3 regions of the Marinomonas sp. ABL3_031 genome follow, and region 1 is predicted to be linked to each of the others. Evidence: predicted binding sites of a transcription regulator. Region 1 holds the regulator's gene; each other region holds the start of a gene.

Region 1 (3,284 bases):
TTATTGACGACCAAGACATTACTCAAGATGCTATGCATGTACGCGCCCAAAAAGGCGTGGGATATTTACCGCAAGAGGCCTCCATTTTCAGAAAAATGTCCGTTGAAGATAATATTTCAGCCATTTTAGAAACCCGTAAAGAACTGTCTAAAACTGAGCAGAAGGAACGTCTAGAATCATTACTGGAAGAATTCAACATCACTCACATTCGTAAAAATTTAGGCATGGCCCTGTCTGGTGGCGAGCGTCGCAGAGTCGAAATTGCACGTGCTTTGGCAATGAATCCTAAATTCATTTTATTAGACGAGCCTTTTGCAGGGGTTGATCCGATTTCTGTAGGCGATATAAAGCTGATTATTAAGCATTTACAAGACAACGGCATTGGCGTTTTAATTACCGACCATAATGTAAGAGAAACGCTGGATATTTGTGACAAAGCTTACATTGTGGGCAATGGTTATATCATAGCTTCTGGTGATGCCAGTGAAGTCATTAACAATGAACAAGTAAAAAAAGTCTATTTAGGCGACGACTTCCGCCTGTAACCCCTTATCATTATTGTAGAAAGGGAGTAATATGCATAACTCGTTCCAATTTATTAAATCAGACAGAGTTGCTCCATGAAGCAGTCTTTACAGCTAAAGCTCGGTCAACAATTAACCATGACCCCGCAGTTGCAACAAGCCATTCGTTTGCTGCAACTTTCGACATTGGATTTAAAACAAGAGATTCATGAATTCCTTGAATCCAATCCTTTGCTGGAATTAGATGACGACGAATTAACTGCCATCGACTTACCTGCTAGCATTGAATCTAAAGTCGAAAACGATACAAGCAAAGAAAAGGCAAACAGTGAGTCAGCCGAAGAAGCCCGATTAGAATCAGAATGGACGGAAAGTATCCCTGAAGAGCTTTCAATTGATAGCAACTGGGATGATACCTACCAAAGCTCAGCCGCCGTAAGCGATGCGACTAGCTTCGATAATGAAATGGACTTTGAAAGTCGTAATGCTCCAGCAGAGAGCATTCAAGACCATTTAATTTGGCAACTCAACCTAACCCACATGTCAGACCGTGATTTGGAGATTGCTTACGCGATTGTTGATTGCGTTCAGCCTGACGGTTATCTGAGCATGTCATTAGAAGACATTCTAGAATCTCTTACAAGTGATCTAGAAGAACTTGAATTGGATGAAATTCAAGCCGTACAACACAGACTGCAACGCTTTGACCCTGTGGGTGTATGCTCAATTGATTTACGCGATTGTCTGCTGGTGCAATTAGAAGCATTTCAAGACCACCCTCTATTCAAAAGCACACAAAACCTGATCAGTCATTATTTAAATCTGCTAGGCAGTCGAGACTTCGTGCAGTTAAGCCGCAAAACCAAGCTTAAAGACGAAGCGCTTAAAGAAGTTATTCATCTTATTCAGCAACTTAACCCGCGTCCAGGTTCGGCCATTGATGAAGACGATACGGATTATGTCATACCAGATGTGTCAGTCAAAAAGCGTAACGGCATTTGGCAAGTCGAATTGAATAATGATGCTTTACCACCGATCAAGATTAACGAAACCTATTCCGCCATGGCTAACACAGCCTCTACTGCAGAAGATGTAAGCTACATCAAAAATTCATTACAAGAAGCCAAATGGTTCATGAAGAGTTTACAAAGTCGTAATGAAACTCTGTTAAAAGTAGCCAGTTGTATTGTGAGTCGCCAGATTGCTTTTTTCGAACTCGGCGAAGAAGCCATGAAACCTATGGTATTACACGATGTTGCAGAAGAAGTAGGCATGCATGAATCCACTATTTCTCGTGTCACTACGCAAAAATACATGCATACACCAAAAGGCATTTTTGAATTGAAATACTTCTTTTCAAGCCATGTTAATACTGCATCAGGCGGTGAATGTTCTTCGACCGCCATACGCGCTATGATTAAAAAATTGGTGGCTGATGAACCTGCTAAGAAACCACTTAGTGATAATAAACTGGCAACCATCTTGGCAGATCAAGGCATTCAAGTAGCAAGACGTACCGTTGCCAAATATCGTGAGGCGATGAATATTCCGCCTTCCAATGAACGAAAAAGATTGATTTAACAGGTATTAAGTATCATGCCATTAAATTCACTACTAAAAGCCGATCTTGTGCTTGCTAAACAAGACATTGTTAGCAAAAAACGTGTTCTTGAAAGTTTGGCGGAGATCACTTCTAACCGTCTACATTGTGATAATGAAGCTGTCTATGACGCCTTGTTGGCACGTGAGAAATTAGGTAGTACCGGTATAGGAAATGGCATTGCCATTCCACATTGTCGTCTTGAATCTGCCAATCATACAGCCGTTGTTATTATGTCCCTACAAAGTCCTATTGATTTTGACTCTGTCGACAAACAGCCTGTTGACTTGATCTTCGCCTTAATTGTACCGCCTCACGAATGCGATCAACACTTATCGACTTTAGCGCAAATTGCAGAATTAGCGCAGTCACCAGACGCACTAGCAAAACTTCGCAACGCACAAACTAATAAAGAGTTGTACACTAGCTTTGAATCTTTAATATAAGGATGAAACAGCATGCAGGAAGAATCCATCACTATTATCAACAAGCTTGGACTGCATGCCCGTGCTGCAGGCAAGCTGGTTGAAACCACATCACGTTTCTCATGTGATATTACCATTGAGAAGGATGGCCGTAATGTTGACGGCAAAAGCATCATGGCAATGATGATGCTCGCTGCTGGCAAAGGTACTGAAATCACCGTTAAAACCAATGGAGAAGATGAGGAAGAAGCGATTAAAGCCGTCTTGGCTTTGATTAATGATCGTTTTGGTGAAGACGAGTAGTTTTGATGCCAGAAAAAACGTTAAGCCATCTGCAGACAGTTAGTGAGTCCCTTGAGTCTGGGGCCACTATGCAGGCACGTTATCTGCTTAACGGCGCTCTACCTGCGCAAGATGTAGCCCGTCTACTCGAATCTTCCCCCCCAAAAGAGCGTAAATTACTTTGGGAGTTAATTGACTCTAAAAACGAAGGGGAAGTCCTTCAATATCTAAGTGAAGACATAGGTGCCCAGTTCCTAAAAGAAATGGATACTGAGCGCTTGGTCGCAGTATCAGAACATTTTGAAAGTGATGACCTTGCCGACTTATTACAACACTTACCTGAAACAGTCGTAAAAGAAGTTCTTGCGTCTATGACGGCGCAAGACAGAACCCGAGTCGAAACACTATTAAGCTACTCTGAAGATTCAGCGGGTGGCTTGATGAATACGGATA
Region 2 (3,284 bases), on a different contig from region 1:
TTGGCCCCTTTGACTGCCATGATAAAGGGAAAACCAAATTTACTACGGTAGTCATCATTCAATTGAAGAAAGTGGGCCAACTCTTCCTCACTGCACTGATCCAGACCTGCACCGGCCTGTTCTGACTTAGAGGCATTCGTTAATTCTCCTGAAATAGCGGCTTTGCCAGCCAAATCTGGGTGCGCTCTTAACAATAACAACTTTTCTTCATCTGTACTCTGATCAACAATCTGTTGCATAGCCGTTTGAATCTTATCCATGCTGTCATAAACGTCTGCAGGGTATTCCCATTTTAACCGCCAAAGTTGCTCAGCAACCCAAGGAGAATGCTCGTAAACACTGCCTAACAGGGTCACAAATTCACTTTCATCTGCGGTAGTAAGGACAACTTCTTGCAACGACATTCTTTTCTCCGACTTTTATGCGCGTGACTCGTCTCTGTATTGATCTAATCTGACATCGATAACCAAAATCGAGTCACGTGCAAAACTTCACATCGCCATAAAACATATGGCACAACTATTATTTAATATGAAACAATGCTTTCATTATGATTTCAAGCAACAAGCGCAGTGCCTACAAAAAAATAAAAGTATTCACTGCATTACACTCATAAGGATCAAACATGGGTTATCTCACAACACATATTTTAGACACCACCAAAGGCATTGCGGCCAGTAAAGTAGAAATTAAGCTGTATCGTCATGACGATAAGAACAATAAAAATCTGATACACACCACCAGATCCAATGATGATGGTCGTTGTGATACTCCACTATTAGAAGGTGAGGGGTTCAGCAAGGGGGTGTATGAATTGGAGTTTGGCATCGAAGATTACTTTGCTCAGCAAGGCATTGAATTGCCTCAGCCAAGCTTTCTTAATGTGGTCACCATTCGTTTTGGTATCAGTGATGAAGCGGCGCATTACCATATTCCACTCTTGGTTTCGCCCTATTCCTACAGTACCTATCGCGGTAGCTAACGTCGTTCTCATGCAAGCCAATAGCACCAAAATAGGTCATTCGCACCAAATTGATTCGAAAAATACGCTATTCAAACTCAATAATTCACTTTATATGAGTCATTTTTTTGTCCGCTTGTTCAACAATTGCTTTCCCTTAAGACGGATAAAACAAAGGTTTCATTAATTGCTTTATGGAATCATTTGTTTCATGGCATATTTATTGCGAATACCTTGATTGCGAATCGTGATGGCAATAAAGGATTCCCGATTCCGAATAGACACACAATCTAGGTCTCACTTTAGTAATGAGGTAATAACAAGATGAAAGCATTGATCATTGGCGCTGGCATTGGTGGTATGTCTGCTGCAGCGGCTCTTAAACAACAAGGAATTGAATGCGACATCTTTGAAGCAGTAAAAGAAATTAAACCCGTTGGCGCCGCTTTATCTATTTGGTCGAACGGGGTTAAGTGCATGAATCATCTTGGCATGGGCCATATCATGGATCAACTGGGTGGCCCTATGCATTTTATGGCTTACCAAGACGGCTTATCTGGCGCAGTAATGACACAATTTAGCTTAAGTCCATTGGTCGAAGCAGTTGGTGAGCGCCCTTGTCCAGTTTCCCGTGCCAATCTACAAAGCCAAATGATCGATTGGTGGGGCAAAGAAAAAGTACAGTTTGGCAAGCGAATTGAATCGGTTGAACAAAGCGCTGACGGCGTCACCGCCTACTTCGACGATGGCACACAAGCTTCGGGTGACGTTATGATCGCCGCTGACGGCACGCACTCAAAGGTTCGAGCCCATGTCTTAGGTTATGAAACAGAGCGCCGCTACGCAGGTTATGTGAATTGGAATGGCTTGGTAGACATAGACGAAGACATCGCTCCAGCAAACCAATGGACTACCTTTGTTGGCGAAGGCAAGCGCGTCTCCATCATGCCCATCGCTGACGGCCGCTTCTACTTCTTTTTTGATGTGCCGTTACCAAAAGGGCTGAACGAGGACAGAAGCAGCGTCAAACAAGATTTGACCAGATACTTTGCAGGTTGGACTGAGCCCGTGCAAAAACTCATTGCAGCCATTGATCCTGAAACAACGAATCGTATTGAGATTCATGATATTGAGCCTTTCGACACCTTAGTAAAAGGCAAAATTGCTCTGCTGGGAGACTCAGCGCACAGCACCACACCCGACATAGGACAAGGCGGCTGTTCAGCGCTTGAAGACGCGGTGGTACTTGGCCAATGCTTCAGTAAAAACACCGACATTGAAAACGCATTGCTTAATTATCAATCGGAACGACGTTTCCGTGTTAAAGATTTAGTTTTAAAAGCCCGTAAGCGCTGTGATGTAACACACGGAAAAGACATGAATGAAACGCAAGCTTGGTACGATGAGTTGCGTCACGAAACAGGCGTCAACATCATAGAAGGCTTACGTAACACCATAGTAGGTGGGCCATTGTCTTAGTAGGATCCACTGTCTTAATAGCTTGAACCTCCTCCAGTATGCTTGCTGGATTCCTCAGCCTACCCTTGATGATCTCTCGGGTAGGCTTTTTTTATCATTTTTTACACACCATATGCGCAATCAATAAAGCTTGAGTGGCTATTCATGGCCAGGTTCTGAATAATAATTTCCCTCAAAGGAAGACGAATCAAGCTATACTCAGGCCAGTAAAATAACAAAAATGCAATCATGGACCGAGTATAAGGTCTTTGTATAAAGGGAAAAGCATGCCATTAACCGATCTTTCGCAAGTTAAACAGATCCACCTAAAGCGCGAAGGCATTCGTGCAAACATTCTCACACTAGGCGCCAGCATTCAGTCTATTCACCTTGATGATCATTCACACTCAGTAGTACTTGGCTCACCCAACTTCGCAGATTATTTGGGTTCATGTCGATATTTTGGGGCGATTGTTGGTCGTGTTGCCAATCGTATTGCGCACAGTCGGGCTATGATTGGCGATAAAGAATATCTACTTACGCCATCATCACCCAGCCCACATCAATTACACGGTGGACCAGCTGGTACAGATTGCAAAAATTGGCGCATTATTAAGCAAAGTGGTGATGCGGTTCAGTTACAAGTAACGTTAGAAGACGGAGAGATGGGCTATCCGGGAAGAATGCAGATTCAAGTAGAATATCAATTGATTTCACAGGGATTACAAATGCGCATTCAAGCCACTAGCAACCAACTTACCCTTTGTAATATCGCTGGACACAGTTATTTTAATCTGGACGGACAAGGCAGTATTTTAGATCATCAACTAAAAGTCGCCGCTGATCATTATTTACCTGTTAACGA
Region 3 (3,284 bases), on a different contig from region 1:
GTTAAATGTTTAGCACACACTACATTACCTTCCACCAAGGCCGCTTCCTGTTGATTCGATTCAGGCAAAACAAGTTGTCGATTGGCTTGCTGACAGGCAATGGCAGATGGTAGAAGCCCAGAAATTCCTCGAATATCACCGGATAAAGATAATTCACCAATAAATTCTATGTCTCCAAGATTCACTTCACCCAATTGCCCGGAGGCTACCAACACACTAATGGCAATCGCTAGATCATAACGCCCACCTTCTTTGGGCAAATCTGCTGGCGCGAGATTAATGGTGACCCGGCGTGTCGGAAATTCAAAATGACTGTTGATAATAGCGCTGCGGACTCTGTCTTTGGCTTCACGCACTGCCGCTTCAGGTAAGCCAACAATGCTCAGAGAGGGTAAACCATTGGAAATATGCGTTTCCACTGTTACTAAGGGAGACATCACGCCCACACGAGCACGACTGTATATGGTTGCTAAACTCATGATCACTCCTTGATCTAAGAATTATGGTACGCCGAATCATCCTTTTCCGCGTATTGTGCGTATTTCAATTAAACTAAGTACTTTTGACTTTACGGCCTTTTCCATTCAATTTATTTATTAGTTAACAACATTTCTATCTCATCATGAACAAACACCAGATCAACCCAAACAAACTGTTGCTGTCCAAGTGGACCTCTCGCACACCTCAACAAAAAGAAAAACATTTTATTGTGACTGAGTTATTTCGAGACGAAAATGACCAAATACTCGAATGCTTGTTGGAAGCTGTGATCAATAAACACCAATATCGCGTAGCTTGGCAAGAACTTGCTTCTATTGAACAATGGCAACAAGGTTGGAAGTAAAGACCTTACTTTTCTTCTAGTTCCGCCAAGCGAGCTTCTAACATAGCGAGTTTTTCACGGTATTTTGCCAACATAGCCGCCTGCACTTCGAACTCTTCCCGTGTTACTAAGTCCATCTTACTCAGAGTATTCTGTGCCACCTGATGAAGTTGGGCTTGAATCTCTTCCTTAGGTAATTTGCCTAATGTCTCCGCAGCTTGCTCCAAACCAGTGCCTAGTTGCTTTATAAATTGATCAATCATTGTGGTATCGTCACTTTAATGGGTGAATTTGTCATGAGTACTAAGTATAAGGCGGGAGTAACTGAGCAAACAAGAGGCATTGTATGCATCGTAACTGTGCGTAAGAGCATGTCGATTGATCAGAAAACTGACAAGCATTAAGCATTATTCTCTCTAAAACATACTGACTTGGTTTTTCATTTTTTGTTGAATTAGCAATCAGATAGCCAATTAATACTTGGTGAATTCATATCTCAGCTCAAGCCTTGCACCATTTTAATGCAGGCAAAAGAAGTCGCTCACCATTATGCCGCACTAATTAGACTCATTTACTGCTCTTTTTACTTTCAAAAAGTCGACAAAATCCTTACAAAGCCCAGAAAGATAGGGCTCCTTCGGATATGGCACACATATTGAATAAAAGACACCTACCTGCGAAATGACAATAAAACTGACTTTTAAAGGAGACAGTGGGTATGAAGCTTATTACTGCCATCATCAAGCCATTTAAACTCGATGATGTTCGAGAAGCGCTTTCTGAAATCGGTGTTCAAGGTATCACGGTAACAGAAGTGAAAGGGTTCGGGCGTCAAAAAGGTCACACTGAACTGTACCGTGGTGCAGAGTATGTCGTGGACTTTCTACCTAAAGTAAAAATCGAGCTAGCCATTGCAGACGACATGACCGACCAAGTGGTTGAAGCCATCAGCAGCGCTGCAAACACCGGCAAAATCGGCGACGGTAAAATCTTTATCGTTAACCTTGAGCAAGCGGTTCGTATTCGTACCGGCGAAACAGGTGTAGAAGCCGTTTAATCACTGTTCGAAGAATAAAAGCCTTTAGGGGGGCTAAACATGCAAGATCAAATTTTTCACTTACAATATGCCATGGACACCTTCTACTTCTTGGTGTGTGGCGCACTGGTTATGTGGATGGCAGCTGGGTTTGCCATGTTGGAAGCAGGTCTAGTACGTGCTAAAAACACCACGGAAATCCTGACCAAGAACGTCGCTTTGTTCGCGATCTCTTGTATCATGTACCTAGTATGTGGCTACTCAATCATGTACGGTGGCACTTGGTTCCTAACGGGTATTCAAGATGTAGACGTTGCTTCAACTCTAACTGACTTTGCTGGCCGTGACGGTGGTTTTGAAGGCGGTTCTATCTACTCTGGCGCTTCTGACTTCTTCTTCCAAGTAGTATTCGTAGCAACCGCTATGTCTATCGTTTCTGGTGCAGTTGCTGAGCGCATGAAATTATGGTCTTTCCTAATCTTTGCGGTAGTGATGACAGCCTTCATCTACCCAATGGAAGGTTCTTGGACTTGGGGTGGCAACGATGTATTCGGTATGTTCAACCTTGGCGACCTTGGTTTCTCTGATTTCGCAGGTTCTGGTATCGTTCACATGGCAGGTGCAGCAGCTGCTCTAGCTGGTGTTATTGTGCTTGGCGCTCGTAAAGGCAAATATGGTCCTAACGGCGAAGTACGCGCCATTCCTGGTGCTAACCTACCTCTAGCAACACTAGGTACTTTCATCCTGTGGATGGGTTGGTTTGGTTTCAACGGTGGTTCAGTATTGAAACTAGGTGATATTGCTAACGCTAACTCTGTCGCCATGGTATTCCTAAATACCAATGCAGCAGCGGCTGGTGGTGCAATCGGTGCACTATTGCTTGCTCGTATTCTATTCGGTAAAGCCGATATCACTATGCTACTTAATGGTGCGCTAGCGGGTCTAGTTGCTATCACTGCAGAGCCTTCTACTCCTTCGGCTCTAGGTGCAACGCTAATCGGTGTTGTCGGTGGCCTAATCGTAGTGGTTTCTATCTTGACTCTAGACAAGCTAAAAATCGACGATCCAGTAGGTGCTATCTCTGTTCACGGTGTGGTTGGTCTTTGGGGTCTACTAGCAGTGCCTCTAACTAACGACGGCGTAAGTTTCAGCGGTCAAATCGCAGGTGCCTTAACTATCTTCTTATGGGTATTCATAACCAGCCTAGTAGTTTGGTTGATCATCAAAGCTATCATGGGTGTTCGTGTTAGCGAAGAAGAAGAATACGAAGGTGTTGACCTATCTGAATGTGGTATGGAAGCGTACCCAGAATTCAAAAAGTAAGACCCTGTTAATCTCGTCTTACTCTCTTAATTGAGATCAAACCCTCGCCTCGGCGGGGGTTTTCTTTTTCAGCTTCTTAAATTCTTATGAAGGGATTTAAAA

Evidence for each region. The regulator sigma-54, encoded in region 1, starts transcription at its own class of promoters, with help from an activator protein. The targets are predictions, from matches to a motif close to TGGCACNNNNNTTGCTNT.
Region 2: a site for sigma-54 is predicted at 1,174-1,191, ahead of hpxO (FAD-dependent urate hydroxylase HpxO). Genes of this name have one in related genera too.
Region 3: a site for sigma-54 is predicted at 1,468-1,485, ahead of glnK (P-II family nitrogen regulator). Genes of this name have one in related genera too.

The regions. Positions count from the first base shown of each region.
Region 1 is NZ_JBSWYU010000003.1:193,535-196,818, forward strand. It holds gene lptB (LPS export ABC transporter ATP-binding protein) at 1-545, shown strand, start outside; gene ACXAH2_RS05370 (RNA polymerase factor sigma-54) at 621-2,105, shown strand; gene ptsN (PTS IIA-like nitrogen regulatory protein PtsN) at 2,121-2,570, shown strand; gene ACXAH2_RS05380 (HPr family phosphocarrier protein) at 2,583-2,852, shown strand; gene mgtE (magnesium transporter) at 2,858-3,284, shown strand, end outside.
Region 2 is NZ_JBSWYU010000002.1:60,492-63,775, forward strand. It holds gene uraD (2-oxo-4-hydroxy-4-carboxy-5-ureidoimidazoline decarboxylase) at 1-404, opposite strand, end outside; gene uraH (hydroxyisourate hydrolase) at 626-982, shown strand; gene hpxO (FAD-dependent urate hydroxylase HpxO) at 1,286-2,440, shown strand; gene ACXAH2_RS02720 (aldose epimerase family protein) at 2,707-3,284, shown strand, end outside.
Region 3 is NZ_JBSWYU010000004.1:236,498-239,781, reverse strand. It holds gene ACXAH2_RS07210 (YifB family Mg chelatase-like AAA ATPase) at 1-479, opposite strand, end outside; gene ACXAH2_RS07205 (TIGR02450 family Trp-rich protein) at 623-844, shown strand; gene ACXAH2_RS07200 (accessory factor UbiK family protein) at 850-1,086, opposite strand; gene glnK (P-II family nitrogen regulator) at 1,542-1,880, shown strand; gene ACXAH2_RS07190 (ammonium transporter) at 1,920-3,182, shown strand.